DNA from 2 places in the Planococcus versutus genome. Region 1 is predicted to be linked to the other one. Evidence: a T-box and tRNA genes for the amino acid it is inferred to sense, from the RefSeq annotation. Region 1 holds a T-box; the other holds one or more tRNA genes.

What was found. A T-box is a leader RNA that pairs with one kind of tRNA and senses whether it is charged. The one in region 1 lies ahead of ileS (isoleucine--tRNA ligase), so its partner is inferred to be a tRNA-Ile.
Region 2: it has a tRNA-Ile gene. The T-box ahead of ileS (isoleucine--tRNA ligase) is inferred to sense a tRNA for this amino acid. The anticodon was not compared.

What each region holds. Positions count from the first base shown of each region.
Region 1 covers NZ_CP016540.2:2,161,220-2,176,971, reverse strand. The annotation lists gene ftsL (cell division protein FtsL) at 1-114, shown strand, start outside; gene I858_RS11160 (penicillin-binding protein) at 111-2,387, shown strand; gene mraY (phospho-N-acetylmuramoyl-pentapeptide-transferase) at 2,413-3,381, shown strand; gene murD (UDP-N-acetylmuramoyl-L-alanine--D-glutamate ligase) at 3,382-4,746, shown strand; gene I858_RS11145 (cell division protein FtsQ/DivIB) at 4,766-5,551, shown strand; gene I858_RS11140 (DUF881 domain-containing protein) at 5,529-6,254, shown strand; gene I858_RS11135 (DUF881 domain-containing protein) at 6,324-6,986, shown strand; gene I858_RS11130 (small basic family protein) at 6,989-7,351, shown strand; gene ftsA (cell division protein FtsA) at 7,454-8,737, shown strand; gene ftsZ (cell division protein FtsZ) at 8,797-9,990, shown strand; gene I858_RS11115 (YggS family pyridoxal phosphate-dependent enzyme) at 10,103-10,768, shown strand; gene I858_RS11110 (cell division protein SepF) at 10,771-11,250, shown strand; gene I858_RS11105 (YggT family protein) at 11,270-11,533, shown strand; gene I858_RS11100 (YlmH family RNA-binding protein) at 11,601-12,386, shown strand; gene I858_RS11095 (DivIVA domain-containing protein) at 12,481-13,002, shown strand; T-box leader at 13,040-13,253, shown strand; gene ileS (isoleucine--tRNA ligase) at 13,298-15,752, shown strand, end outside.
Region 2 covers NZ_CP016540.2:1,140,381-1,156,132, forward strand. The annotation lists gene pruA (L-glutamate gamma-semialdehyde dehydrogenase) at 1-868, shown strand, start outside; gene I858_RS05750 (ornithine--oxo-acid transaminase) at 947-2,140, shown strand; gene I858_RS05755 (Glu/Leu/Phe/Val family dehydrogenase) at 2,222-3,466, shown strand; gene I858_RS05760 (iron-containing alcohol dehydrogenase) at 3,573-4,736, shown strand; gene I858_RS05765 (cation diffusion facilitator family transporter) at 4,772-5,758, opposite strand; gene I858_RS05770 (MgtC/SapB family protein) at 5,775-6,503, opposite strand; gene I858_RS05775 (DMT family transporter) at 6,608-7,510, shown strand; gene I858_RS17210 (hypothetical protein) at 7,547-7,765, opposite strand; rRNA gene I858_RS05780 (16S ribosomal RNA) at 7,862-9,410, shown strand; rRNA gene I858_RS05785 (23S ribosomal RNA) at 9,620-12,551, shown strand; rRNA gene rrf (5S ribosomal RNA) at 12,690-12,805, shown strand; tRNA gene I858_RS05795 (tRNA-Val) at 12,816-12,891, shown strand; tRNA gene I858_RS05800 (tRNA-Thr) at 12,899-12,974, shown strand; tRNA gene I858_RS05805 (tRNA-Lys) at 12,986-13,061, shown strand; tRNA gene I858_RS05810 (tRNA-Leu) at 13,083-13,167, shown strand; tRNA gene I858_RS05815 (tRNA-Gly) at 13,173-13,247, shown strand; tRNA gene I858_RS05820 (tRNA-Leu) at 13,272-13,360, shown strand; tRNA gene I858_RS05825 (tRNA-Arg) at 13,392-13,468, shown strand; tRNA gene I858_RS05830 (tRNA-Pro) at 13,496-13,572, shown strand; tRNA gene I858_RS05835 (tRNA-Ala) at 13,579-13,654, shown strand; tRNA gene I858_RS05840 (tRNA-Met) at 13,676-13,749, shown strand; tRNA gene I858_RS05845 (tRNA-Ile) at 13,758-13,834, shown strand; tRNA gene I858_RS05850 (tRNA-Ser) at 13,850-13,942, shown strand; tRNA gene I858_RS05855 (tRNA-Met) at 13,989-14,065, shown strand; tRNA gene I858_RS05860 (tRNA-Asp) at 14,069-14,144, shown strand; tRNA gene I858_RS05865 (tRNA-Phe) at 14,162-14,237, shown strand; tRNA gene I858_RS05870 (tRNA-Gly) at 14,244-14,316, shown strand; tRNA gene I858_RS05875 (tRNA-Ile) at 14,329-14,405, shown strand; tRNA gene I858_RS05880 (tRNA-Asn) at 14,407-14,481, shown strand; tRNA gene I858_RS05885 (tRNA-Ser) at 14,486-14,576, shown strand; tRNA gene I858_RS05890 (tRNA-Glu) at 14,583-14,654, shown strand; gene I858_RS05895 (DMT family transporter) at 14,667-15,632, opposite strand.

The DNA.
Region 1 (15,752 bases):
GATTTGTCGGTACAGGTAAGTGAACTGTCTTCCTATCAGCGCATTTGGTCAAAAGCAAAAGAGCTTGGTCTTAAGTTGAATGACCATAATGTAAAGGTAGTGCCTGGACAATGAAAAAAAAATTTCGATTTCAAGGAGGAGCCTTTCTGCTATTTTTGTTATTCGCAGGGCTCTTTTTCCTTTTGTTGACAAGAATTGTAACGATTCAAGCCACGGGTAAAGTAGAAGGGCAAGAACTTGCTGCAAAAGCTGCAGCTAAATACAGTCAGGAAGAAGTACTGACGGCTGAACGAGGACGCATTCTTGATCGTAACGGGGAAACGATTGCAGAAGATACACTAACTTATAAGCTGGTCGCAATTCTTGATGAGTCTGTTACTCAAAAAGCGAGTGACCCACAGCATGTAGTAGATGCTGTGGAAACAGCAGAAAAGTTAGCGGGATTTTTGAATGTTCCGAAAGAAAACATTTTGGGAATTTTAGAAACAGGCATAGCGGAAGATCGTTACCAAGTAGAATTTGGCTCTGCAGGACGCGAAATTAGTCACACGCAGATGCTAGAAATGAAAGAAGCTAACATACCTGGCTTATTATTTGTTCGGGATTTAAAAAGATTGTATCCGAATGGTGCATTTGCTTCTCACTTGATTGGCTATGCTATGAAAGAGGAACTAAAGAACGGAGAAACAAAAACGACCGGTAGAATGGGTCTTGAAGCGATACACAATGATGTGTTGACAGGTAAAAATGGTAAACTTGAATTTGATACTGATAAATGGGGCTTCTTATTACCGAACAATGAATCAGCGATTACACCTGCAGTTAATGGATCTGATGTCCAATTGACGTTGGATAAGACCTTGCAAAATTTTCTGGAAGATGCCATGAATGGCGTTCAAGAAGAATATGACCCAACTCGAATGATCGCTGTAATCGCAGATCCAAAAACAGGAGAAATTTTGGCGATGTCGCAGCGCCCAACCTTTGATCCGAATACGCGAGAAGGATTATCAGAGAATTGGTTAAATGAAAGCATTGAGTTGACAATCGAACCTGGATCTCCAATGAAAATGTTTACATTAGCTGCAGCTATTGAAGAAGGCAAATGGGATCCGAATGCGACGTATCAGTCAGGAACCTACAGTATGCTTGGAAGTACAATTGGTGATCATAACGGTGGTCGAGGATGGGGAACCATTTCGTTTTTAGAAGGGTTTCAACGCTCATCTAACGTATCAATGGCTTACTTATTAGAACGATTAGGAGCAGATACTTTTATGACATATATCGATGCTTTTGGCTTTGGCGATAAAACGGGTATTGACTTGCCAAAGGAAGCATCAGGAAAAATACTAGATCAATACCCAATCAACAAATTGACGACAGCATATGGACAAGGCTCTACAGTAACACCGATTCAAATGATTCAGGCTGCATCAGCTATTGCAAACGATGGCGTCATGATGAAACCATATGTAATTGATCAAATTAAAAACGCGGAAACTGGGAAAGTTACTTTGAAAAGTAATCCGGAAAAAGCAGGTCAGCCTATTTCAGCAGAAACTGCCGAAAAAGTTAAAGAAGTGCTTGCTTCAACAGTTACTTCTGAAGTCGGTTCGGCAAGAGGCTTTGCGCTTCAGGATTATACAATCGCTGGAAAAACGGGTACAGCACAAATTCCAAAAGAAGGCGGCGGCTATTTGAAAGGTGCTAATAATTATTTGTTTTCGTTCTTAGGAATGGCTCCTGCAGAAGATCCAGAACTGCTTATCTATGTGGGGGTGCAACAACCAAAAACACCTGGCAATGAATATGGTTCAGTGCCGGTTGCAAAAATTTTCACTTCAGTTATGGAAAACGGCTTGAAATACTTGAATATACAGCCAGAAAACATGGCTCAAGCAGCAACAGTGCCTGTTGAAACCTATATCGATCAACATGTAACAAAGGCTACTGAGCATCTGCAGGAATTAGGAGTAGAAGTAGTTGTTACCGGAAATACTGAGAAAGTTATTTCTCAGTATCCAAAAAATGGAGATGTAGTGTTGAAGGGCGGACAAGTTATCCTGAAAACAGCAGGAGAAACCACGTTACCTGACTTTACTGGGTGGTCTAAGCGAGAATTGCTTGCTTATCAAACCTTAAGTGGCTTGTCGTTAGAAATTGTTGGGCAAGGTTACGCAATGACACAAAGTGTTGCAACAGATGAAATAGTAGGAGACAATGAGCCGGTAGTTATCGAGCTTCAACCGCCTGAAATCTACTATCCTGCGCAAGCAGAAGCTAAAGAACAAAATGTCTTAGAAAATCCAACACTTGAAATAGAAGTTGAAACACCTCAACAAGAAATAGAAACAGAAATCCCAACAGATGAAATGACCGAGTAATCTTATATTTAAAGGAGCTCTATAAATGAATACTTATACAATAATGAGTCTAGGAATTGCTTTGTTATTAACGGTGGTATTAATGCCGCTATTTATTCCTTTGTTAAAACGAATGAAATTTGGACAAAGTATCCGAGAAGAAGGACCACAATCACATATGAAAAAAACAGGCACCCCGACAATGGGTGGCTTAGTTTTCTTAATTTCTATTATTTTCACTGTGATAATAGTAACTTGGTTAGCAAATCTATTAACAGCAAAAACACTGATTTTACTAATGGTATTATTCGGTTACGGACTGATTGGCTTTTTAGATGATTTTATCAAGGTTGTTTTGAAACGTAATCTAGGATTAACTTCTCTCCAAAAATTACTTGCTCAAATTGTCATTGCCGTCATTTCGTTCTTAGTTTTAAATGGTATTGACTTTGAAACAGGATTGAGTATTCCTTTCACAAGTATTTCTATTGAATTATCGTGGTTGTATGTGTTCTTTATCGTCTTTTGGCTTGTTGGATTCTCCAACGCAGTCAATTTAACAGATGGTTTAGACGGTTTAGTAGCAGGAACAGCTTCTATTGCTTTTGCTGCTTTTGGCATACTTGCACTTTATCAAGAGGAAACAGCTATCGCTATCTTCGCTTTTTCTGTCACAGGTGGTTTGCTTGGGTTCTTAATCTTCAATAAGTATCCTGCAAAAGTCTTTATGGGAGATACGGGCTCTTTAGCGTTAGGTGGAGCACTTGCCATGGTGTCAATCTTGCTGAAACAAGAATTGTTACTATTGATCATCGGATTTGTATTCGTTATTGAAACAGCATCCGTTATTTTACAAGTGGGTAGTTTCAAACTGCGTCAAAAACGAATCTTCAAAATGAGTCCAATTCATCATCATTTCGAGTTGAGCGGATGGTCAGAATGGAAAGTAGTTATCGTTTTCTGGTCAGTCGGTCTTATCAGTGCGGCAATCGCCGTCTTTTTGGAGGTAATGTAAATGAAAGAAGCACCGCAATTACATCAAAAAAAAGTTTTGGTTTTAGGATTAGCGAAAAGCGGATTTACTGCAGCTCGTATTTTAAACAAACTAGGAGCTTTTGTAACTGTAAATGATTCAAAGCCTTTTGAGGAAAATCCAGAAGCACAAGAATTATTAAATATGGGCATCACAGTTATTTGCGGAAGACATCCCGAAGACTTGCTAGAAGAAGGCTTTGAGTTAGTAGTAAAAAACCCAGGAATCCCATACAGCAATGTGTTGATACAAGCAGCTATCACAAAGGGTATTCCAGTATGGACTGAAATTGAATTGGCTTATTTGATTAGTGAAGCGCCATTTATTGGAATCACTGGTTCAAATGGCAAAACAACAACGACTACTTTATTGTTCCATATGCTCAATCAAGATAAGAAGCATCCACTAATTGCTGGGAATATTGGAACCGTGGCAAGTGGAGTTGCTGAAAAAGCAAAAACGAAAAATATTATTGTAACAGAGCTGTCTTCGTTTCAGCTGAAAGGAACCGTGGCTTTCCGTCCGGATATCGCTATTATTACGAATCTGTATGAAGCGCATTTAGATTATCACGGTTCTGTAGAGGACTATCGTGCTTCCAAAATGAAATTAACTGAAAATCAAACAGCAGAAGATTATTTTATTTACAACGCAGATCAGTCGATACTAGTCGAACACGCGAAAAACTGCAAAGCTCAGTTGGTTCCCTTTACGTTAAAAGGACGTACTGCCGAAAGTTCTAGTGCAGATGATAAGTGGGTTTATTGGCAAGGAGAGAAACTGATCGAGCGTTCGAAAATTGTATTAGCAGGTCAGCATAATTTAGAGAATATTTTAGCTGCTACTGCTGCAACGATGATTCAAGGCGGAACTAAAGAAACCATTATTCGTGTTCTCACCTCATTTACAGGCGTTAAGCATCGCTCGCAATTTATTGTTGAATGGCACGGACGAAAGTTTTATAACGATTCAAAAGCCACCAATGCTTTGGCAACAAAAAGTGCGTTAGAAGCATTTCCGGAAAACATCATCTTATTAGCTGGTGGTTTAGAGCGGAATCATTCGCTAGAAGAACTCCGCCCATTTATGAATCGTGTTAAAGTATTAGTAACTTTCGGCGAAACAGCACAACGAATGACGGAATTTGCAAGCGAATGTGGAGTAGAATCTATTGAACAAGCCGGTAAAATGGATGATGCGGTCGAAAAAGCGATAAATCACTCTGCTTCTGGTGATACAATACTGTTATCTCCTGCATGTGCGAGCTGGGATCAATACGATAGTTTTGAAATTCGAGGAGATGCTTTTATCACGGCAGTGCAAAAAATGACAGAAGCAAATGAATAAAAGATAAGGAGCAGCAATTATGGACAAAGTGATTGACATCGAAGAACGCATCCCGTCTCTCCGCGAACGTAGAAAAAAAAGAACCAATCGTAAGTTCGTGGCACTGCTGCTCATTTTTCTCACTTTGCTTGCCATACTTTTATACAGCCAGTCGAAGTATAGTGAAATTCAGAATATCACTATTGAAGGAGCTGTTCTTTTTGATCAAAAAAGCTATGAGGCAGCAAGTGGATTAACGATCGGAGACTCTATGTGGTCTTTTGATACGCGAGCTGTTGCCCAAAAAATAGAAAAGCTGGAATGGGTCGAAAAAGCAACTGTCAAAAAAAATTGGTTAACTGGCGTTAAACTTGATGTACAAGAGTATGTTCAGATGGGATATTTGGATGTGGGCAATAGCTATCAAATGATCTTGTCAAACAATTTAGCGCTCAATCAACCGGTCACAATTGTTAATGGTCCAATCTACTCGAATTTTGATGATGAGAAAAAGCGTGAAGCACTGATTGATCAATTAACGGATATTGAACCGGAAGTTCTTCAGCTAGTTTCACAGATTATGTTAAATATTGAAAAAGAAGATGCAGACTACGTGACTTTATATATGAATGACGGCAATGAAATTCGTGGCATTCTTAGCACTTTAGCAGAGAAAATGAATTATTACCCATCGGTCGTAGCACAGTTAGAAGATGAACAAAAAGGCGTTATTGATATGGAAGTAGGTATCTTTTTCCGTTCTTATGCAGACGTTTATGGATTTGCAAAGGAGGTCTCGGAAAATGAAAACCCCGACGAGGAATAGTCGCAAAAACTTCAGTAAATCCATTATATTTTCTTTAGTTTTTCTTGTTTTGGGTTTTATCATGGCTTACTCTTATAGCCTTTCTAGCGCAAATAGAGAATCTGAAAAATTTACAGGTGGCGCTTTTTTCGAACAAGAAGAACAATATCGAAAAGAGTTAATCAGTCAACAAGAACGCAACAAAGAGTTGCGTGTAGAACTACAAAACAAACAAAGCAACGTTCAAGAGTTTGAACAATCTTTTGCTGATGGAGAAAATCGATATACAGAATATGCTGAAGAAGCAAAGGAATTAAGAAGATATTTAGGGTTAGTTCCTGTACAAGGCACTGGATTAAAAGTAACGCTGCAAGATGGCGAATATAATCCGAATTCAGTAAATCCAAATGATTATATCGTTCATGAAAGCCATGTTTTCCAAGTGATTAACGAATTGTATATTTCAGGTGCAGAAGCCATTTCTATTAACGGTCAACGCATTCATGGAAATTCACATATTGTTTGTACAGGTCCAGTTATTGCAGTGGATGGTATACAATATCCAGCGCCGTTTGTGATTGAAGCTATTGGCGAGCCTAAAGTGTTGACATCTTCAATGGAGTTAACCGGAGGGATTATCGATCAATTGGTCAATGACAATATTATTGTAACGATGGATGAAGGACTCATTATTAAAATGCCTGCTTTACTTACAGAGTCATGAGTGAGGAGGAATCGTGTGAAGAAAAAGATTCTAACCCGATTTACAGCGATACTTTTTCTTATCGGTTTAATGGCGGGCATACAATATAATACAATCAATGAACCTAATACTCGTGATACACGCGATGTTTGGGAAGTTAGACAAGAACTGTCACGAGAAACGAAATTGCATTCTCAATTACTCTCTGAGATTGACAGTCTGGATAACACTTTAGATAAATACGAAGCAGCGTCTGATGCTAGTCCTGAGCAAGCATTACGTGAAACAGCTGGAGAACTTAGAATGTTAGCCGGATTAATAGAAACCACAGGTCCTGGAATCGAAGTTTTGATCGAACCTTCAATGGAAGCGGTTGCGTTAGGACTTGATATTAAAGGGATTTCACCAGACTTGCTCATTCGACTAGTCAATGAAATCAATCGTTTCAATGCTTTGCATATTTCCATAGATGGCAAACGAATTGTCAATACTACAGCAATTCGAGATATAAATGGCCAAACAACGGTTAATACCAAATCAGTAGAAACCCCACCGTTTTCCATAAAAATAATCTCTAATACGATGGAAGACTCAGAAAAGCTGTATAATCATTTATTGGCATCACGTATATTAGACGACTTTTACATTGATAATATGACATTAACAGTTTCAACGCCCAAACCCGATTTAGTTATTGAAGCATACGATGGTGCAATAGACACCAAATATTTACAAGCAACAGAGGAGGAATAGCGATGTGGTTGCCAATCTTAGGTTTAATACTCGGGATATCGCTTGGACTGTTAACGGATATTCAGATTCCTCCTGAATATGGCAATTACTTATCAATCGCTGTATTAGCATCGCTCGATACCCTTTTCGGTGGAATCCGTGCTCATTTACAACAAGTCTATGATGATAAAGTATTCGTATCGGGATTTTTTTTCAATATTGCTTTAGCAGCTGGACTTGCCTTTTTAGGTGTTCATCTAGGTGTAGATTTGTACTTAGCTGCAATTTTCGCATTTGGTGTTCGGCTATTTCAAAACATTGCCGTTATCCGACGTATTATTTTGGCAAAATGGACTGAAAAAAAAGAAGTTAGAGAAACAATTTAAGTAATTCGAAGAAATTCATTTAAGTTTTGCGATTTTCTTAGACAAGGTGCACAATTTGCAATAGAATATAAGTACAGCAGTATAATAAGGAGGTGCCACGAATTGAGTCAATCAGAATTATACGTTAGTCTAGATATCGGTTCGTCATCCGTAAAAGTATTAATCGGAGAAATGGCCAATAAGTCATTGAATGTAATTGGTGTAGGAAATGTAAAGTCTAGTGGAATAAAAAAAGGTGCGATTGTTGACATAGATGCAACGGTGCAGTCCATTAAAAAAGCAGTCGATCAAGCAGAACGCATGATAGGCAAATCTATTCACGAAGTTGTACTAGGAATTCCAGCAAACAAAGCACTGCTACAGCCTGTAAAAGGCATTGTTGCAGTGAATAGTGAGAATCGTGAAATTACCGATGATGATTTAGATCGTGTATTAGAAGCGGCTCAAGTTATGTCGATTCCCCCAGAACGGGAACTAGTAAACATCATTCCCGAACAATACATTGTCGATCACTTAGGTGAGATCAAAGATCCACGAGGCATGATTGGTATCCGTCTTGAAATGGATGGTACAATGGTGACAACCTCAAAAACCATCTTACACAACGTGCTTCGTTGCGTTGAAAGAGCAGGACTTGAAATTCGTGATATTTATGTACAACCACTAGCAGCAGGAAGCTACGCGTTGACAGAAGATGAAAAAAACCATGGCACAGCGTGTATCGATATTGGTGGAGGATCTACTTCTATTTCAATTTTCCAAGATGGTCATTTAACTGCGTCTTCTGTTATTCCAGTTGGAGGCGATCACGTAACGAAAGACTTGTCCATTATTTTAAAAACACCAACAGATCAAGCTGAAAAAATCAAACTTGAATATGGTCATGCATTTTTTGAAGATGCTTCAGAAGACGAAGTATTTGAAGTTCCAGTTATTGGATCAGATTCGACAGAACAATATAATCAAAAATACATATCTGAAATAATCGGAGTTCGTTTAGAAGAACTTTTCGAATTGATTTTAGATGAATTTTATCGTTTAGGTGTTCAAGATTTACCAGGCGGTGTTGTGTTAACAGGTGGTATGGCTAAATTAGATGGTCTTCCAGAATTGGCACGCAACATTTTACAGACACGTGTTCGTTTGTTCACGCCAGAGTTTATTGGCGTCCGTGAACCACAATATACGACAGCAGTCGGCTTGATTCAATATGCATACATGGAAGATGTCTTCTATGGTCGTGTTGGAAATGGTGGAGCGATTTCAGGAACGGTTAAAACTGAACATCACGAAGTGCAACATGCGGCCAAGCAAAAACAGCCAAAGCAAAATTCAGAAGGTGTTGTAAGTAAAGCGAAAAAAATGTTTGATCGATTCTTTGAATAAAATTACTGTTGCACCTAGCTTGCAACTATAAAAGCTAAGCAATCTTAGGAGGAAAAAGAATGTTGGAATTTGATACAAATATTGATGCACTTGCCGTAATTAAAGTTATTGGTGTCGGTGGCGGTGGAAATAATGCTGTAAATCGTATGATCGAACATGGAGTTCAAGGTGTAGAATTTATTGCAGTAAATACAGATGCCCAAGCGTTAAATTTATCAAAAGCTGAAGTCCGTCTTCAGATTGGTGGAAAATTGACTCGTGGTCTTGGAGCTGGTGCGAACCCGGACGTTGGTAAAAAGGCAGCAGAAGAAAGCAAAGAACAAATTGAAGAAGCTTTGCGTGGAGCGGATATGGTATTCGTAACAGCAGGAATGGGCGGCGGAACAGGTACAGGTGCAGCACCTGTTATTGCGGGTATCGCTAAAGAACTTGGTGCTTTGACTGTTGGTGTTGTAACGCGTCCGTTTACTTTTGAAGGTCGTAAACGTTCAACACAAGCCATTGGTGGTATTTCTACAATGAAAGAATCAGTAGATACCTTGATTGTTATTCCTAATGATCGGTTGCTTGAAATTGTCGACAAAAATACACCTATGTTAGAAGCCTTCCGTGAAGCGGACAACGTTCTTCGTCAAGGTGTATCAGGTATTTCTGATTTGATCGCTGTTCCTGGACTGATCAACTTGGATTTCGCCGATGTTAAAACAATTATGTCTAATAAAGGTTCTGCTTTAATGGGCATTGGAGTTTCTTCAGGAGAAAATCGTGCTTCTGAAGCAGCTAAAAAAGCTGTTTCAAGTCCATTGCTGGAAGTTTCTGTCGAAGGAGCGAAAGGTGTTTTAATGAACATCACAGGTGGCTCAAATCTTAGCCTTTACGAAGTGCAAGAAGCAGCTGATATTGTAGCATCTGCTTCGGATGAAGAAGTAAATATGATTTTCGGTTCAGTTATTAACGATAACTTGAAAGATGAAATTATCGTTACAGTAATTGCAACTGGATTTAACGAAGAGCAACTTCAGCCAAGAACGCCAAGAGGATCTGGCTTAAATTCAAGTCGTGTGCAGTCGATTCAACAACAAACTCCAGCACCTTCTATTCGCGATGCACGCCGTGAAGACCAACGTCGCGAAGAACAGCGCCGTGATGAACCATCACCTTATTATACTCAAGAACCACAACGACAAGATAAGCAAAGCGAAGATGCACTAGACATCCCAACTTTCTTGCGCAATCGTCAAAAAAGACGTTAATCTAAACAGCTGCCTGTTGGCAGCTGTTTTTTTAAAGAATGGGGCTTAATTGATAAATCAATAGAAACTTGGTACAATATACTGGACTTCTATAAGAAAAGTTGTGAATAAAATGAAACCGATTAAACCTGTTTTTGAAAGAATCACTCAACAATTAACCGCTGTAAATGAAGCGATACAAATTATTGCTGTGACAAAGCAAGTCGGCATAGAACGTACAAAAGAAGCGATTCAAGCTGGTATTATTCATTTAGGTGAAAACCGACCAGAAGGATTAGTTCAAAAGCATGAGGTCATAAGCGAACCAGTATCATGGCATTATATTGGGAATTTACAGACACGAAAAGTGAAAGATGTGATTAATGAAGTTGATTTTTTACATTCTTTAGATCGAATGAGTTTAGCACAAGAAATACAAAAGCGTGCAAATCGCCCTGTAAATTGTTTTGTTCAAGTAAACGTGTCAGGAGAAGAATCGAAAAGTGGCATAGCACCTGAAAAAACAATGGATTTTATCGAGTCTTTAGAACCTTTTGATAAAATTAATGTGGTTGGATTGATGACAATGGCACCCAATACAGCTGATGAAAGTGTAATTCGTGAAGCATTTAAAGGATTAAAATCACTCCAACTTCAAGTTGCCGATAAAAACCTAAGCCATGCGCCATGCACAGAATGTTCAATGGGTATGTCTAATGACTATTTAATTGCAGCCCAAGAAGGGGCAAGTTTTGTCCGAATTGGTACTGCACTGGTTGGGACAGAAAGTGAGGCATAACGATGAGTGTGAAAGACAAATTTAAAAATTTCTTTTATTTAGATGAATATGAAGAAGAACAAGTGCGTGAACATCCCGCACAACAGCAAAAACAAGTTCCGCGGTATGAGAAACCTGCTGCCATGCAAGAATCGAAAAAAGCACCGAAAGAACGGCGCCAGAAAATGGAGGAAACCATTGTGCCTAACTTAGTCAGTATGCAAGGCGCGTCAAAAGCATCGAAAGTGAGCTTAGCTGAACCAAGAGTTTATGCCGAAGCACAAGATATTGCAGAAAGCCTAAAAAACAAGCAAGCCGTAGTTGTTAACTTGCAGCGCATTGAAAAAGATCAAGGTCTTCGGATTATCGACTTTTTAAGCGGAACAGTTTATGCTCTTGGTGGAGATATTCAACGCATTGGAACGGATATTTTCTTATGTGTACCAGACACTGTAGAAGTGGATGGCGCCATTTCCGATTATTATTACGAAGAGCAACAATAAGAGAGGTGCCATAAAAAATATGTCAGTTTTATTAAGTTTGATACTTTCAGCGATTAACATTTATTTCTATATTCTTATTGTCAGTGTATTCATGAGTTGGATACCAAGCATTAAAGAATCCAGTTTCGGACAAATGATTTCAACAATCACGGATCCATATTTAGATATATTCAGACGGTTTATTCCGCCAATCGGTATGATTGATATTTCGCCAATTGTTGCGATTTTCACATTAAGTTTGGCAAGTCAAGGGATCATCGTACTGTTTAATTTCTTCTTTTAATTCAAAACCTCACGTGATGTGAGGTTTTTTTCTTGAAAAACCAATCACATGTGAAGGAGCATTTATTATGGAAGAGATATTTCAGCATTTCAGAAAAGAAGAGCAGCAGTTTATCGAACAAGTGTCTAATTGGCTTCGAGAAGTCGAAGATCGTTATTCGCCAAAACTAACTGACTTTTTGGATCCACGACAACGTTTCATAGTAGAAGCAGTCATTGGCTCAAGTGATGTAAAATGGATAACTTCAGGTCTTTTTAAAGATGCAGAAAGACAGCGTGTGTTGTTATACCCTTCTTATTTTGAACCTCAACAAGAAGATTTCAATATCACTGTTTTTGAGTTGAAATACCCATCGAAGTTTGTTAGTCTACGCCATCCAGATATTTTAGGATCGCTAATGTCACTTGGTCTAGATCGAAGTAAGTTTGGCGATATTCGCATCGATCACGAAAGAGTTCAACTAGCGGTCATGAAAGAAGTTAGTCCATACATGCAAAGTAACTTTATCACTGCTGCAAAAGTAAAAGTTCAATTAACCGAAGTGACAAATGTTGCTGACATGATTGAAACAACTGAAGAATGGATAGAAGAAACCTATACTGTCAGTTCGATGAGGCTAGATACAGTAATGAGTTCTGTTTATAACATTTCACGTCAAAAAGCATCTGCACTGATTCATGGTGGAAAAGTAAAAGTAAATTGGACATCGCAAGAACAGCCATCATTTGAATTGCATGAATCGGATATGATTTCTTCAAGAGGATTCGGTCGTGTTCGGCTAATCATGATTGAAGGACGCACGAAAAAAGACAAAATACGCCTGCAAATTGGTCGACTAGAAGTAAAAAACTAGTCGGCGTTTAAAAAAACTGAAATAATACTGAAATTTGTGTGTTTCACCTGTATAATGAAAAGGTAAGATGACAAGTTAAGGAGAGGTTTACTCAATGCCATTATCCCCGTTAGATATACATAACAAAGAATTTAGCCGTGCATTCCGTGGATATCAGGAAGATGAAGTAAATGAATTCCTGGAACAGATTATGAGAGATTTTGAAATTTTGCTAAAAGATAAGGCTGCACTTGAAGAACGGTTGCGTTCAACCGACGAACGAGTTGGCCATTTCAATACAATCGAGTCGACCTTGCAAAAATCTATTTTTGTTGCTCAAGAAGCTTCAGAAGAAGTTCGACGTAATTCGCAAAAAGAAGCAGAATTGATCATTAAAGAAGCAGAGAAAAATGCCGATCGCATTGTCAATGAATCGTTGACAAAAGCACGACGCATTGCAACAGAAATTGAAGAACTAAAAAAACAATCTCGAATTTTTAAAAACCGTTTCAAGATGTTAGTTGAAGCTCAATTAGACTTGATTGAAACAGATGATTGGGAAACTTTACTGGAATACGATATCGATACACAAAATTTAGAAAAGATTGAGAAGGACAAAGAAGAGTCGAACTCTTGACTCTGAGACTTTCTGATTCTATAATTACGACATACAAAAAAACGCACTGATAGAGACAGTAAGCTATGTAAGACACTAAAGCGAATTAGGGATAGTGAGAGCCTGATGTGGTCACATAGACGAAAATCACTCTTGAGCAGAATTGGTGAAACTAGTATCCGATTCCGTCTACGCCACGTTACGGTGATCGAGTGGCAGCCAATTGGCTGCAACAAGGGTGGTACCGCGAGTTTAAGCTTCTCGTCCCTTTACCAGGGATGAGAGGCTTTTTATTATGCCTATAGGAGGAATAGAAATGGAATACAAAGATACGTTGTTAATGCCGAAAACCGATTTTCCGATGCGTGGCAATTTGCCAAACCGGGAGCCAGAAATTCAGCTTAAATGGGAAGAAATGGATATTTATAAAAAAGTATTAGATCGCACAAAAGATCGTCCTTTTTTTATCCTTCATGATGGACCGCCATACGCAAACGGCGATTTGCATATGGGTCATGCGCTAAACAAAGTATTAAAAGATATGGTCGTTCGTTCTCGTTCGATGATGGGCTTTCACGCGCCGTATGTTCCAGGTTGGGATACACACGGTCTACCAATTGAACAAGCATTGACAAATAAAGGCGTGAATCGGAAAGAAATGTCGTTAGCGGAATTCCGCAAGCTATGTGAAGAATATGCTTATCAGCAAATTGATAGCCAACGCTCTCAATTTAAACGCATCGGTGTTCGTGGCGACTGGGACAACCCGTATGTGACATTAAAGCCTGCATACGAATCACGTCAAATTGAAGTGTTTGGAAAAATGGCAAACAAAGGCTATATTTACAAAGGATTAAAGCCTGTTTATTGGTCTCCATCTAGTGAATCTTCACTTGCTGAAGCTGAAATTGAGTATCATGATAAAAAATCTCCTTCTATTTACGTATCTTTCGCAGTTACAGATGGCAAAGGTATTTTAGCGGAAGGAACAAATTTGGTCATCTGGACTACTACACCTTGGACAATTCCTGCGAACCTAGGAATTTCAGTAAATGCACAGTTAGATTATGTAGAAGTCGCTTTAAACGGTTCGCTTTACGTTATAGCACAAGAGTTACTAAAAGAAGTAGCTGAAGAATTAGCTTGGACCGATCACGAAGTTGTTCGCGTATTCAAAGGTGAAGAACTAGAACATATTCTGACAAAACACCCTTTGTATGATCGTACTTCTTTAGTCATGCTTGGAGATCATGTAACAATTGATTCAGGTACAGGCTGCGTCCATACAGCACCTGGTCATGGTGAAGATGATTTCTTAATCGGTAAGAAATACGGATTGAGCGTTTTATGTCCAGTTGATGAGCGTGGAATTATGACAGATGAAGCACCTGGATTTGAAGGCGAGTTTTACGACAAAGCCAATAAGTCTGTGACAGAAGCGCTGGATAATGTAGGTGCACTTGAAAAACTTACGTTTATCACGCACTCATATCCTCATGATTGGCGTACGAAAAAGCCGGTAATTTACCGTGCAACGGCTCAATGGTTTGTTTCGATTGAAGCATTCCGTGATCAAATTTTAAAAGCTATCAAAGAAACTTCGTTTACTCCAGCGTGGGGTGAAACACGCCTTTACAATATGCTGCGTGATCGCGGCGATTGGAATATTTCGCGTCAACGTGTATGGGGCGTTCCAATTCCTGTATTTTACGCTGAAAATGGCGATCCGGTTATTACAGAAGAAACCATTGCTCATATTGCCGAACTGTTCCGTGAGCACGGATCGAATGTTTGGTTTGAACGTTCAACAGCCGAATTATTGCCGCCAGGATTTACACACCCTAGTAGCCCAAATGGCTTGTTCACAAAAGAAACAGATATAATGGATGTATGGTTTGACTCGGGATCATCTCATCAAGGTGTTCTTGTTGAAAGAGAAGATTTGCAATACCCGGCAGACCTATATTTAGAAGGGTCTGATCAATATCGTGGATGGTTCAATTCCTCGTTAACAACAAGTGTAGCCATAAATGGTATCGCACCTTACAAAGGTATTTTAAGCCATGGCTTTACACTGGATGGCAATGGTCGTAAAATGAGCAAATCTCTAGGTAATGTTATTGTTCCGGCAAAAGTAATGAACCAAATGGGAGCGGATATTTTGCGTCTTTGGGTTGCTTCTGTAGACTATACAGCAGACGTTCGTGTTTCTGACGAGAACTTTAAACAAGTGTCAGAAGTTTACCGCAAAATCCGTAACACATTAAAATTCATTCATGGCAACTTAGCTGACTTTAACGAGCAAGAACATCGTGTTGCATTTGAAGACATGCGTGAAATGGATCAATACATGGCAATGAAATTACAAAAAATGATAGCAACAGTTCGTAACTCGTATGAGACATATGAGTTTTCAACAATCTATCATGCCTTAAACAATTATTGTGCCAATGATTTGAGCTCATTCTACTTGGATGTAGCGAAAGATGTTGTCTATATTGAAAGTGCAGATCATCCACACCGTCGTGCGATGCAAACAGTCATGTTTGATTCATTAATGGCGATTTTGAAATTGGCGACACCGATCATTCCGCATACTGCAGATGAATTATGGTCTTACCTAAGCTTTGTAGATGAAGAAAGTGTACAATTGACAGACTTCCCAGAAGTTATTTCAAATCCAGCATTTGAAGGACTTGATGAAAAATGGAGTCGTTTTATGGATGTACGAGACGATGTATTAAAAGCATTAGAAGAAGCGCGTGCAGCTA
Region 2 (15,752 bases), 1.0 Mb from region 1:
AACTGGTGTTGTTAACTTTATTCCTGGACCGGGATCTGAAGTTGGCGATTATTTAGTTGATCATCCCAACACTCGTTTTATCTCATTCACAGGTTCAAAAGAAGTGGGCCTTCGCATCGCAGAACGTTCTGCTAAAGTGAACGAAGGACAAATTTGGATGAAACGTTTGATCGCTGAAATGGGCGGAAAAAACACAATGGTTGTAGACAAAGAAGCTGATCTTGAACTTGCTGCACAATCAATTGTGAAATCAGCATTCGGCTTTAGTGGACAGAAATGTTCAGCTGGATCACGTGCAGTTATCGTAGAAGACGTTTACGATACAGTACTTGAACGCGTTATTGAATTGACGAAAGAATTGACGATTGGTGACCCAACCGATCAAACAAACTACATGGGGCCAGTTATCGACGGCAATTCGTATGATAAAATCATGAGCTATATCGAAATTGGGAAAAAAGAAGGACGTCTTGTAGCTGGTGGAGATGGAGACAATTCTAAAGGTTTCTTCGTAAATCCAACTGTCTTTGCTGACCTTGATCCACAAGCACGTATCATGCAAGAAGAAATCTTTGGCCCAGTTGTGGGTCTAACAAAAGCAAAAGATTTTGATCATGCAATTGAAATTGCAAACAACACAGAATACGGCTTGACGGGCGCAGTAATTACAAACAACCGTGCTAACCTTGAAAAAGCGCGTGAAGATTTCCATGTGGGTAACTTATACTTTAACCGCGGCTGTACAGGTGCAATCGTTGGCTATCAGTCATTTGGAGGATTCAACATGTCTGGTACTGACTCAAAAGCAGGCGGACCCGATTATATCGGTCTTCACATGCAAGCTAAAACAACTTCTGAAATGTATTAAGCCATTTTTGAATGGTACGATAATTTATCAAAAAGGCAGACATAAGTCTGTCTTTTTTTAAAAAAAGGAGGAAAAAACATGACACAAACACAAACAATTATTGAACAAACTGAAAAATTCGGTGCCAATAACTACCATCCATTGCCAATCGTTATTACAGAAGCAGAAGGGGTATGGGTAAAAGATCCAGAAGGCAATAAGTTTATGGATATGCTGTCAGCGTATTCAGCGGTAAACCAAGGTCACCGTCATCCAAAAATTATTCAAGCGTTAAAAGATCAAGCAGACCGTGTAACATTAACTTCGCGTGCATTCCATAACGACAAATTAGCCCCTTGGTACGAAATGATTTGCGATATTTCTGGTAAAGAAATGGCCTTGCCAATGAACACTGGTGCTGAAGCAGTTGAAACCGCTTTCAAAGCTGCGCGTCGATGGGCGTATGATGTAAAAGGCGTTGCAGAAAATCAAGCAGAAGTTATTGCATGCGACGGAAACTTCCATGGCCGCACAATGACAGCTGTTTCATTATCTTCAGATCCTGAATACCGTAAAGGCTTTGGACCAATGCTTCCGGGTATCAACTTAATTCCTTTTGGTGATTTGGAAGCATTGAAAAATGCCATTACACCAAACACAGCGGCTTTCTTAATTGAACCCATTCAAGGTGAAGCAGGAATTATTATGCCACCAGAAGGCTTCTTAAAAGCTGCAAGAGAACTTTGCCGAGAAAACAATGTGCTGTTTATCGCTGACGAAATTCAGTGTGGACTTGCTCGTACAGGTAAAATGTTTGCTTGTGAATGGGAAGATGTAAACCCAGACATGTATATCTTAGGCAAAGCACTAGGCGGCGGAGTGTTCCCGATTTCTTGTGTGGTTGCTGACAAAGAGATTCTTGGTGTATTCAATCCAGGATCACACGGCTCTACTTTTGGTGGGAATCCGCTTGCGTGTGCAGTTTCAGTAGCTTCTTTAGAAGTATTGCTGGATGAAAAACTTTCTGAACGTTCTCAAGAATTAGGTGAATATTTCATGGGCAAATTACGTGAAATTAAACACCCTTCTGTGAAAGAAGTTAGAGGTCGCGGATTGTTTATCGGTATGGAATTAACAGAGGCAGCAAGACCATATTGCGAACAATTAAAAGAATTAGGTCTTTTATGTAAAGAAACGCATGATACGGTTATTCGTTTTGCACCACCATTAATTATTTCAAAAGAAGAATTGGATTGGGCAATTGAACGCATCCAAAAAGTATTCGCAAATTAACTTCCGCATGCCAAAAGAATCTTGACATGTGTTACACTAGGTGCAGAGTAAATATTAAATATAAAGAGGCGAACTAATACAATGGCTGAAAATTTGAACTTGTTGACGTCTACACAAAGCGTTATTAAAACTGCATTAGATAAACTTGGATACGAGGATGCGATGTACGAGCTTCTAAAAGAACCAATGAGAATGTTAGAAGTACGCATTCCTGTACGTATGGATGATGGTAAAACGAAAGTTTTTACAGGTTTCCGTGCACAGCATAGTGATGCTGTCGGACCAACAAAAGGTGGAGTACGTTTTCACCCAGATGTAAATCGTGAAGAAGTAGTCGCTTTATCTATGTGGATGACATTAAAATGTGGGATTGTAGAACTACCTTATGGCGGAGCTAAGGGTGGCATTATTTGCGACCCACGTGAAATGTCTATGCATGAGATTGAGAAATTGAGTCGTGGCTATGTGCGCGCTATCAGTCAAATTGTTGGACCAAACAAAGACATTCCGGCACCAGACGTATTCACGAACTCACAAATTATGGCTTGGATGTACGATGAATACAGTAAAATTGATGAATACAACTCTCCTGGTTTTATTACTGGAAAGCCTATTGTTCTTGGTGGATCTCAAGGTCGCGATAAAGCAACTGCACAAGGTGTCACTATCTGCATTAATGAAGCTGCAAAAAAACGTGGAATGGATATGCAAGGAGCGCGCGTTGTCATACAAGGTTTCGGTAACGCAGGAAGCTTCCTAGCGAAATTCCTTCATGATGCTGGTGCTAAAGTAATTGGAATTTCTGATGCTTATGGTGCTCTTCACGATCCAGACGGCTTAGATATCGATTATTTATTAGACCGTCGCGATAGTTTTGGAACAGTTACTACCTTGTTCGATAACACGATTACAAACAAAGAATTATTTGAACTGGATTGTGATATTTTAGTACCTGCAGCTATCGCCAATCAAATCACAGCTGAAAACGCTAACGACATCAAAGCTTCAATCGTTGTCGAAGCAGCAAATGGTCCGACAACTGCCGAAGCTACTAAGATACTCACTGAACGTGGCATCCTTTTGGTACCTGATGTTCTAGCAAGTTCCGGTGGGGTGACGGTTTCTTACTTTGAATGGGTTCAGAATAATCAAGGTTATTATTGGACACAAGAAGAAGTGGACGAAAAACTTAACAAGAAATTAATTGATGCATTTGAAAATGTTTATAACGTTGCTACTACTCGCAATATCGACATGCGTTTGGCAGCATACATGGTCGGCGCTCGCAGAACGGCAGAAGCTTCACGCTTCCGTGGCTGGGTTTAAGACAAATGAACCGCCTGGAGAATTCCAGGCGGTTTTTCTGTCTCAATCTTTTGCTTTTTAATGTAAAAAACGACATACTATGAGTTGACTAGAGGAGGATGATTGGATGAACGCATTTTCATTTTACAACCCAGTAAAACTTATTTTTGGTAAAGAACAGCTACAAGCTGTTAAAGAAGAATTGCCGAAATTCGGTAAAAAAGTTTTACTTGTATACGGTGGAGGAAGCATTAAAAAGAATGGCCTTTATGACGAAGTCACTCAAGTGTTATCAGAAGCAGGACTTGAAGTTTTTGAATTAGCTGGAGTAGAACCAAATCCGCGAATTTCAACTGCTAGAAAAGGGATTGAAATTTGTAAAAAAGAAGGCATTGATATGCTTTTAGCAGTAGGTGGAGGTTCGGTCATTGACTGTACAAAACTGATTGCGTGTGGCGCGAAATACGATGGAGACGCATGGGACCTTGTTTCTCGTAAAGCACAGCCACAAGAAGCTCTACCATTCGGGACCGTTTTGACAATTGCAGCGACTGGATCAGAAATGAATGCAGGATCTGTTATTACAAATGAAGAAACACAAGAAAAATACGGTTGGGGAAGTCCCTTATCGTTTCCTCAATTCTCTATTTTAGATCCAACTTATACATTATCGGTTCCAGAAAATCACACGGTTTATGGAATTGTGGATATGATGTCCCACATTTTTGAACAATACTTTAACGATGCAACGAGCACACCGGTCCAAGATCGCATGTGCGAAGGCGTTTTAAAAGCTGTAATTGAAACAGCTCCAAAATTAATGGGAGATCTTGGAAGCTACGAGCACCGAGAAACCATCATGTTCGCAGGGACAATGGCGCTTAACAAATTCTTAGAGATGGGTTATAGAGGAGACTGGGGTTCACATAATATCGAACATGCAGTATCTGCAGTCTACGACATTCCTCATGCTGGAGGATTAGCCATTCTTTTCCCGCAATGGATGCGTCATAACGTAAAAGTAAATCCAACTCGTTTTGCTCAAATGGCCGTTCGTGTCTTTGATGTGAATCCAGAAGGAAAATCAGAAAACGATGTTGCTAACGAAGGTATCGATCGTTTAGTTGCTTTCTGGACTTCGTTAGGAGCGCCAACTCAATTAGCGTATTACGACATCGATAATTCAAAAATCGATGCTATGGTTGAAAAAGCAATGGTCTATGGTGAGTTTGGTAACTTTGCCAAACTAAAAAGCGAAGACGTAAAAGAAATTCTTCAAGCTTCATTATAAGAAAAAAAGGCTCAGCGCTATGCGCTGAGCCTTTTTTATGTTGCATCAGGTTGTTCTGGGCGTTTACTTAAATGCTTCCAATGTGTTTCGCCGTCGTCTGCATCGAGAGAAATAATAACATCATCAACGCTTGGTTGACTGAGGATGATTTCTGCTAAACGGTCTTGTAAGTGATCAGCTTGTGTTACGTTCAGTTGAGGATCCACTTCAATCTTCGCTTCGACATGAAGAAACTCGCCTTCTTTAACAACTTCTAATTCTCGGATGTCTCGAACATCTGGATGATCACTTAAAATATGAGCGATGTGATTAACCATTTGCTCATCGGTTTCGCCAATCGCGCCTCGTGCATTGTCTAGGAAAACCTTTCCGACTACGTACAACATCATAAAGCCAATTGCGATAGATGCAGCACCTTCAACTTGTAGAAATCCTGTGTAATGTGCGATTAAGACAGCGGCTAAAGCTAATACACCACCTGCTGTTGCGACTAAATCTTCTAAGAATACTAATTTTGTTGCAGGCTTAGCTCGATTTAGGTGAGCAAAACTAGTTGTTAAAGGTGCAAAAGCATTGCCAGTAACTCCTGCTTCATGAAGAATTTCTTTCCCTGCTTTATAGAGAACAAAAAACTCAAGAAGAATTGCAATAGCTAACACAGCAACACTAATGACGAATCCTTCTGCTTTTACTGGAGAAGCTAATTGATGCCAGCCTTCGACAATCGTTTCATAAGCCATAACTCCAACGATTAAGACTGCGCCTAGGAGGACAATATTTAGTAAGCGACCAAAACCATTTGGGAATCGCTTTGTTGGTGCTTTTTTAGAAAGTGCAGAACCGATAAAAACAAAATATTGATTTGCTGCATCTCCAATAGAGTGCATCGTTTCAGCGAACATCGCTACATTTCCTGTAAAAAAGAACGCTACGCCTTTCATTATTGCGATAAATGTATTAATGATTGCAGCCGTCAGCGACGGTTTGTTTCCTTTCTTCAATAAGGTAAAAAATTCTTTCACCTTAACTCCTCCTTCGTTAAATCATGTCGAGTTCAACTTGAGTTACATTTTCAATGCTTGAAATTTCTTGATACAAATCAAGTGTATCCGTTTCATAGGAAAAAGATACACGAATTGTTAGCTGGTGAAAAGCAGAAGTTTCATCTGTATCTGAATGAGTGACAGAAATACTCTCAACAATCGGACCTCGAGCCTTTAGCTTATTCAACACATCGCGGATCGAAGCTTGTTCAGTAACAACCACTTTCAAATTTGCTTCGACCATCTTTAATCGTTTGGGTCCAATTTTGAAAAGAAGAGGAGGGAGCAATTCAATCCCAATCAAGACAATCAAGACAGCAGTAATTGCTTCTATATAAAAACCGGCGGCTACTGCAATGCCAATTCCACCAGCTCCCCATATCATAGCTGCAGTCGTTAAGCCCGAAATAGAATCGTTGCCACGTTTTAAAATTACGCCAGCCCCTAAAAATCCAATGCCTGAAACAATTTGTGCTGCTAGACGAAGTGGATCCATCGTAATATTAACATTATCATATTCACTACCTTGAGCGATATAGGCAGATTCAATTGAAATGATGGTCAACAAACAACTAAATGTAGAAATCACAATACTAGTTTTAAACCCGACAGGCTTTCTTTTTAATTCTCGTTCAAGTCCGATTACCATACTTAAAGTAGCTGCAATTAAAAGTTTTAAAAAAGTTTCAAGTGAAGAGATTTGTAAGGCGCTGAAAAACTCCATAAAGAAAACCTCCTTTTTTTATCTTACATTGCTTCTGTATGTGGAAAGTGAGAAACTTATGAGTATGTTATTGAACAAAATTACTTAGAAGAGGAGGTGTAGGAATGGAAAAACCATCTATTCATCCGTACATCCCTATCATTATAGGAGTTTTCTCCGTAGCGTTGTCAGCTATTTTTGTGAAAATGACATCTGCAGATTCTGGGGTAACTGCTTTTTATCGTATGTTGTTTTCAGTTGTCATAATGAGTCCGATCTTCTTCTTAAAATATACCCACGAAATCAAGAAACTAAGCAAAAGAGATTGGCTCTTCGCGTCGATAGCTGGTATATTTTTAGCATTTCATTTTATATTATGGTTTGAGTCGCTCAATTATACTTCCGTAGCTAGTTCGACAGTGCTTGTAACACTCCAACCTTTGTTTGCTTTTGCGGGTACATACTTTTTCTTTAAAGAGAAACTTTCTATTAAGACGTTACTTTCCGGAGCTATTGCAATTTTAGGAAGTGTATTAATCGGGTATGGTGATTTTAAAGTAAGTGGAAATGCATTGTATGGAGATTTGCTAGCTTTAATTGCTTGTGCATTGATTACGACATATTTATTATTCGGCCAAGATGTAAGAAAGCGATTATCGTTAGTTACTTATACTTTTGTGGTATACGGTGTTAGCACAATAACATTATTCTTCTATATTTTAGTTAAAGGAGAGTCTTTTGGACCTTATCCAGCGTCCGAGTGGATGTGGTTTTTGTTATTGGCCATCATTCCAAACTTGCTTGGTCACACTTTATTTAACTGGGCTCTAAAGTGGGTAAGCACCAATGTCATATCAATTGCAATTCTTTTTGAGCCTATCGGAGCTGCTGTACTGGCGTATTTCATACTAGGTGAATATTTAAGTGCATCTCAAATTATAGGCGGAAGTGTAGTGTTGGCGGGGATTACCTTGTTTGTTGTAGACTATCAAAAAATAAAAAAATACTTTTTAAGAATAAAGGCTTGATTTTTCGCGCGTGGCGGTTTATATTTATATATGTCCTTAAGACAACTCGGAAAAATATTTTGAAATAGTATTGACATCGAGATTGAAACAAGGTATATTGATTGAGTCGCCAATGAGCGTGGCAAACAAATGAAAACAACTTGAACCTTGAAAACTGAACAGCAAAACGTCAACGAAAGACGTCACGAGCACCTCGGTGCGAGCACGGCTTTTGCGCAGGTTGCCTTTGGCAATCAGAGCAAAGTTGTTTTTCATCTCGGTGTGCGTGACGAAAATTTACTGATCAGCATTTTGTAGATCAAGCCATCTTCGGATGGTGCCAGCAACAACTAGAGCAGTCAAATGTTCTCTATAATGGAGAGTTTGATCCTGGCTCAGGACGAACGCTGGCGGCGTGCCTAATACATGCAAGTCGAGCGGAACCATTGGAGCTTGCTCCTTTGGTTTAGCGGCGGACGGGTGAGTAACACGTGGGCAACCTGCCCTGCAGATCGGGATAACTCCGGGAAACCGGTGCTAATACCGAATAGTTTGCGGCCTCTCCTGAGGCTGCACGGAAAGACGGTCTCGGCTGTCACTGCAGGATGGGCCCGCGGCGCATTAGCTAGTTGGTGGGGTAATGGCCTACCAAGGCAACGATGCGTAGCCGACCTGAGAGGGTGATCGGCCACACTGGGACTGAGACACGGCCCAGACTCCTACGGGAGGCAGCAGTAGGGAATCTTCCGCAATGGACGAAAGTCTGACGGAGCAACGCCGCGTGAGTGACGAAGGTTTTCGGATCGTAAAACTCTGTTGTGAGGGAAGAACAAGTGCCAAGTAACTACTGGCACCTTGACGGTACCTCACCAGAAAGCCACGGCTAACTACGTGCCAGCAGCCGCGGTAATACGTAGGTGGCAAGCGTTGTCCGGAATTATTGGGCGTAAAGCGCGCGCAGGCGGTTCTTTAAGTCTGATGTGAAAGCCCACGGCTCAACCGTGGAGGGTCATTGGAAACTGGAGAACTTGAGTACAGAAGAGGAAAGTGGAATTCCATGTGTAGCGGTGAAATGCGTAGAGATGTGGAGGAACACCAGTGGCGAAGGCGACTTTCTGGTCTGTAACTGACGCTGAGGCGCGAAAGCGTGGGGAGCAAACAGGATTAGATACCCTGGTAGTCCACGCCGTAAACGATGAGTGCTAAGTGTTAGGGGTTTCCGCCCCTTAGTGCTGCAGCTAACGCATTAAGCACTCCGCCTGGGGAGTACGGCCGCAAGGCTGAAACTCAAAGGAATTGACGGGGGCCCGCACAAGCGGTGGAGCATGTGGTTTAATTCGAAGCAACGCGAAGAACCTTACCAGGTCTTGACATCCCACTGCCCGGTGTAGAGATACACTTTTCCCTTCGGGGACAGTGGTGACAGGTGGTGCATGGTTGTCGTCAGCTCGTGTCGTGAGATGTTGGGTTAAGTCCCGCAACGAGCGCAACCCTTGATCTTAGTTGCCAGCATTTAGTTGGGCACTCTAAGGTGACTGCCGGTGACAAACCGGAGGAAGGTGGGGATGACGTCAAATCATCATGCCCCTTATGACCTGGGCTACACACGTGCTACAATGGACGGTACAAAGGGTTGCCAACCCGCGAGGGGGAGCTAATCCCAGAAAACCGTTCTCAGTTCGGATTGTAGGCTGCAACTCGCCTGCATGAAGCCGGAATCGCTAGTAATCGTGGATCAGCATGCCACGGTGAATACGTTCCCGGGCCTTGTACACACCGCCCGTCACACCACGAGAGTTTGTAACACCCGAAGTCGGTGAGGTAACCCTTGTGGAGCCAGCCGCCGAAGGTGGGACGGATGATTGGGGTGAAGTCGTAACAAGGTAGCCGTATCGGAAGGTGCGGCTGGATCACCTCCTTTCTAAGGATAAATTCGGAACCGGGCGCCTTAGGCGCTCCGGGGTTGACGTTTTGCGTTCAGTTTTGAAGGTTCATCTTCAGGCGGCAACGCCTTTTTTTGTGACTTTCAGACTTGTTCTTTGAAAACTGGATAAAACGACATTGAAACAAATGAAACATGGATTCAAAGTACGCGTGGCACATGTTGCCACAACTTTTTAATTAACCAGTGGTTAAGTTAGAAAGGGCGCACGGTGGATGCCTTGGCACTAGGAGCCGAAGAAGGACGGCACTAACACCGATATGCTTCGGGGAGCTGTAAGTGAGCGATGATCCGGAGATTTCCGAATGGGGGAACCCCCTGTCTTTAATGGGACAGGATCCATGTGTGAATCTATAGCACATGAGAAGGCAGACCCAGGGAACTGAAACATCTAAGTACCTGGAGGAAGAGAAAGCAAATGCGATTCCCTGAGTAGCGGCGAGCGAAACGGGATCAGCCCAAACCAAGAGGCTTGCCTCTTGGGGTTGTAGGACACTCTATACGGAGTTACAAAAGGAAGGATTAGGCGAAGCGACCTGGAACGGTCCGCCACAGCGGGTAACAGCCCCGTAGCCGAAAACCCTTCCCCTCCAGAGTGGATCCTGAGTACGGCGGAACACGTGAAATTCCGTCGGAATCTGGGAGGACCATCTCCCAAGGCTAAATACTTCCTAGTGACCGATAGTGAACCAGTACCGTGAGGGAAAGGTGAAAAGCACCCCGGAAGGGGAGTGAAATAGATCCTGAAACCGTGTGCCTACAAGTAGTCAAAGCCCGTTAATGGGTGATGGCGTGCCTTTTGTAGAATGAACCGGCGAGTTACGATTACATGCAAGGTTAAGCTGAGAAGGCGGAGCCGCAGCGAAAGCGAGTCTGAATAGGGCGATAGAGTATGTAGTTGTAGACCCGAAACCAGGTGATCTACCCATGTCCAGGGTGAAGGTAAGGTAACACTTACTGGAGGCCCGAACCCACGCACGTTGAAAAGTGCGGGGATGAGGTGTGGGTAGCGGAGAAATTCCAATCGAACCTGGAGATAGCTGGTTCTCTCCGAAATAGCTTTAGGGCTAGCCTCAAGATAGAGAATCCTGGAGGTAGAGCACTGTTTGGACTAGGGGCCCATCCCGGGTTACCGAATTCAGACAAACTCCGAATGCCAGTGATTTATGCTTGGGAGTCAGACTGCGAGTGATAAGATCCGTAGTCAAGAGGGAAACAGCCCAGACCACCAGCTAAGGTCCCCAAATATCCGTTAAGTGGAAAAGGATGTGGCGTTGCTTAGACAACCAGGATGTTGGCTTAGAAGCAGCCATCATTTAAAGAGTGCGTAATAGCTCACTGGTCGAGTGACACTGCGCCGAAAATGTACCGGGGCTAAACGGATTACCGAAGCTGTGGATGGATCTCTTCGGAGATCCGTGGTAGGAGAGCGTTCTAAGGGCGTTGAAGTCAGACCGGAAGGACTGGTGGAGCGCTTAGAAGTGAGAATGCCGGTATGAGTAACGAAAGACGGGTGAGAATCCCGTCCACCGAATGCCTAAGGTTTCCTGAGGAAGGCTCGTCCGCTCAGGGTTAGTCGGGACCTAAGTCGAGGCCGATAGGCGTAGACGATGGACAACAGGTTGATATTCCTGTACCACCTCCCCGCCGTTTGAGCAATGGGGGGACGCAGAAGGATAAGGAGAGCGTGCCGTTGGTTGTGCACGTCCAAGCAGTGAGGCGTGGAATGAGGCAAATCCCATTCCTGATACGTTGAGCTGTGATGGCAAGAGGTTTACCTCAGAGTCCCTGATTTCACACTGCCAAGAAAAGCCTCTAGCGAGGCGGGAGGTGCCCGTACCGCAAACCGACACAGGTAGGCGAGAAGAGAATTCTAAGGTGAGCGAGTGAACTCTCGTTAAGGAACTCGGCAAAATGACCCCGTAACTTCGGGAGAAGGGGTGCTCTGGTAGGGTGAATAGCCCGAGAGAGCCGCAGTGAATAGGCCCAGGCGACTGTTTAGCAAAAACACAGGTCTCTGCAAAACCGTAAGGTGACGTATAGGGGCTGACGCCTGCCCGGTGCTGGAAGGTTAAGAGGAGTGCTTAGCGCAAGCGAAGGTGCGAATTGAAGCCCCAGTAAACGGCGGCCGTAACTATAACGGTCCTAAGGTAGCGAAATTCCTTGTCGGGTAAGTTCCGACCCGCACGAAAGGCGTAACGATCTGGGCACTGTCTCAACGAGAGACTCGGTGAAATTATAGTACCTGTGAAGATGCAGGTTACCCGCGACAGGACGGAAAGACCCCGTGGAGCTTTACTGTAGCCTGATATTGAATTTTGGTGCAACTTGTACAGAATAGGTAGGAGCCTTAGATTCCGGAGCGCCAGCTTCGGCGGAGGCGTCAGTGGGATACTACCCTGGTTGTATTGAAATTCTAACCCACAAGCCTGATCGGCTTGGGAGACAGTGTCAGGCGGGCAGTTTGACTGGGGCGGTCGCCTCCTAAAGAGTAACGGAGGCGCCCAAAGGTTCCCTCAGAATGGTTGGAAATCATTCGCAGAGTGTAAAGGCAGAAGGGAGCTTGACTGCGAGACGTACATGTCGAGCAGGGTCGAAAGACGGGCTTAGTGATCCGGTGGTTCCGCATGGAAGGGCCATCGCTCAACGGATAAAAGCTACCCCGGGGATAACAGGCTTATCTCCCCCAAGAGTCCACATCGACGGGGAGGTTTGGCACCTCGATGTCGGCTCATCGCATCCTGGGGCTGTAGTCGGTCCCAAGGGTTGGGCTGTTCGCCCATTAAAGCGGTACGCGAGCTGGGTTCAGAACGTCGTGAGACAGTTCGGTCCCTATCCGTCGCGGGCGCAGGAAATTTGAGAGGAGCTGTCCTTAGTACGAGAGGACCGGGATGGACACACCGCTGGTGTACCAGTTGTTCTGCCAAGGGCATCGCTGGGTAGCTATGTGTGGCCGGGATAAGTGCTGAAAGCATCTAAGCACGAAGCCCCCCTCAAGATGAGATTTCCCATTGCGCAAGCAAGTAAGATCCCTCAAAGACGATGAGGTAGATAGGTTCGAGGTGGAAGCGTGGCGACACGTGCAGCTGACGAATACTAATCGATCGAGGACTTAACCAACAAACTGTACGCGAATCATGCACGATTTGTTTCACCTGTCGTTTATCCAGTTTTGAAAGAATAAGTACAAGTTTTTGAAAAAAAGCTTGAAAATACCAGGAGTACTGGTATACTAAACCTTGTCTTTCAAAAAAATAGTCCAGTGATGATGGCAAAGAGGCCACACCCGTTCCCATCTCGAACACGGCAGTTAAGCTCTTTTGCGCCGATGGTAGTTGGGGGTTTCCCCCTGTGAGAGTAGGACGTCGCTGGGCAATACATATTGGAGGATTAGCTCAGCTGGGAGAGCATCTGCCTTACAAGCAGAGGGTCGGCGGTTCGATCCCGTCATCCTCCACCATTTTTTTGCCGGAGTAGCTCAGTTGGTAGAGCAACTGACTTGTAATCAGTAGGTCGAGGGTTCGACTCCTTTCTCCGGCACCACTCATGTAAATGAGCCATTAGCTCAGCTGGTAGAGCATCTGACTTTTAATCAGAGGGTCGAAGGTTCGAATCCTTCATGGCTCACCATTTTAATTTAATAATTGCCACGCGGGTGTGGCGGAACTGGCAGACGCACTAGACTTAGGATCTAGCGCCTTCGGGCGTGGGGGTTCGACTCCCTTCACCCGCACCATTTTTGCGGAAGTAGTTCAGTGGTAGAACGCCACCTTGCCAAGGTGGAGGTCGCGAGTTCGAACCTCGTCTTCCGCTCCAATTTTTAATCTTTATCGACCCTAAGCCGGGGTGGCGGAACTGGCAGACGCACAGGACTTAAAATCCTGCGGTAGGTGACTACCGTACCGGTTCGATTCCGGTCCTCGGCACCATCTTTTCACAAAACAGTGAATAGCATCATATGCGCCCGTAGCTCAATTGGATAGAGTACTTGACTACGAATCAAGCGGTTAGAGGTTCGAGTCCTCTCGGGCGCACCATAATTTTTACATCCAGCATCTCAAGTTCGGGAAGTAGCTCAGCTTGGTAGAGCACTTGGTTTGGGACCAAGGGGTCGCAGGTTCGAATCCTGTCTTCCCGACCAAACAATGGGGCCTTAGCTCAGCTGGGAGAGCGCCTGCCTTGCACGCAGGAGGTCAGCGGTTCGATCCCGCTAGGCTCCACCAATTTTTTACAGTAAAGATCCCGGCGGCGTAGCTCAGCTGGCTAGAGCGTACGGTTCATACCCGTGAGGTCGGGGGTTCGATCCCCTCTGCCGCCACTTTTTTAGGACCTTTAGCTCAGTTGGTTAGAGCAGACGGCTCATAACCGTCCGGTCGCAGGTTCGAGTCCTGCAAGGTCCACCATATGTATTTTATCTCGGAGGAATACCCAAGTTTGGCTGAAGGGATCGGTCTTGAAAACCGACAGGGGAGTCAAATCCCGCGGGGGTTCGAATCCCTCTTCCTCCTCCATATTTTTAAAATGTGTGGACGATTTTCTTTAACATTATAATATTGTCGCGGGGTGGAGCAGTTCGGTAGCTCGTTGGGCTCATAACCCAAAGGTCGCAGGTTCAAATCCTGCCCCCGCAACCAATTGGTCCCGTGGTGTAGCGGTTAACATGCCTGCCTGTCACGCAGGAGATCGCCGGTTCGATCCCGGTCGGGACCGCCATTTTTAATAAATAAAGTGGGTCAGTAGCTCAGTCGGTAGAGCATTAGATTGAAGCTCTAAGTGTCGGCGGTTCGATTCCGTCCTGACCCACCATTTTATGCGGGTGTAGTTTAGTGGTAAAACCTCAGCCTTCCAAGCTGATGATGGGGTTCGATTCCCCCCACCCGCTCCATTATATACATATGGGCCTATAGCTCAGCTGGTTAGAGCGCACGCCTGATAAGCGTGAGGTCGATGGTTCGAGTCCATTTAGGCCCACCATTCCGAAGTAGCTCAGTGGTAGAGCACCGCACTGTTAATGCGATGGTCGTAGGTTCGAGTCCTACCTTCGGAGCCATACTGGGGAAGTACTCAAGTGGCTGAAGAGGCGCCCCTGCTAAGGGTGTAGGTCGGGCAACCGGCGCGAGGGTTCAAATCCCTCCTTCTCCGCCAGTATTTGGCCCCTTGGTCAAGCGGTTAAGACACCGCCCTTTCACGGCGGTAACACGGGTTCGAATCCCGTAGGGGTCATTATAAAAAGTGTTATGCATTTAATTGCATAACACTTTTTTTCGTTTTACTAGAATTAAAACTGTGAAGAATCATGCCAAGCATTACAATGAAAATCCCGATTATTGCTAGACTTGAAGGCAAGACAATTGACAAGAAAAGGACTTCTCCTGCTAATGCAAATAAAACCTCCATTGATTGGGTCGCTTCCACCGCTCCTAGTTTCTGCATGTCTTCTCTGACTAGATCAGTAGCTTTAAAGAAGAGTACTGTTGCAATTACACCGGAACTGATCGCTACAATTAAAGTTTGTAAGCTTTGTGAAGCAGTAGGTCCACCTACAGTAACAAGCCCGTATAATGATAGTACGAACCAAAAAGGTAGACTAGCTAATGTCATGCCCAAAACCCTCCGATAAGCATCTAACCTACCTCCACATATATCCATCATTTTTCTATTTCCTAATGGATATGCAAAAGCCGCGAGAATCACAGAGATAAAACCAAACCAAAGCGTTGAAGAAGAAACAGTTGCTACGTGTTCAAGTTGCATTAAACTGACACCTGTTAATATGATAAAAGAAATCATCAAGCTTTTAACAGGAATCTTTCCTCTTAGTTGAGTAGTTCCTTTATTACTATGTATGGTAATGAGAAATAAGGGAGCCAGTAATGTACCAGCGACTATGGTAATTTGCCATGTTCCTGCAATGAGCCAGCCAGGGGAATAGGCTGCTGCAAAACATAGTGGAGCATAGAATAAACCAAATCCAATAAAACTCCATAAGGTCCATGCTCTTTTGTTTTTGTTCATTTCTTGTAACAGGGGTTTTAAGTTCTTTCTTGAAATAACAATCAAAAGTAAAAAAGGAATCATGAAGAGGTATCGAAGAGAAGCACTCCAAATCCAACTTCCGCCGCCAGCTTCCATCGTGGCGTTGAGTACAAAAGTGAATGCGAAGAAAAAAGCTGCGATAATGCCAATGATGATCGGTTTCACAATATATCCTCCTCGATTGAAAATTTAGAATTGTTCATTTACTATAACTTGTAATTAACTGTTCTTCAAAGTATTATTTTAGACAAACAAAAAAGGATTTCACTTGAAATCCTTTTTTGT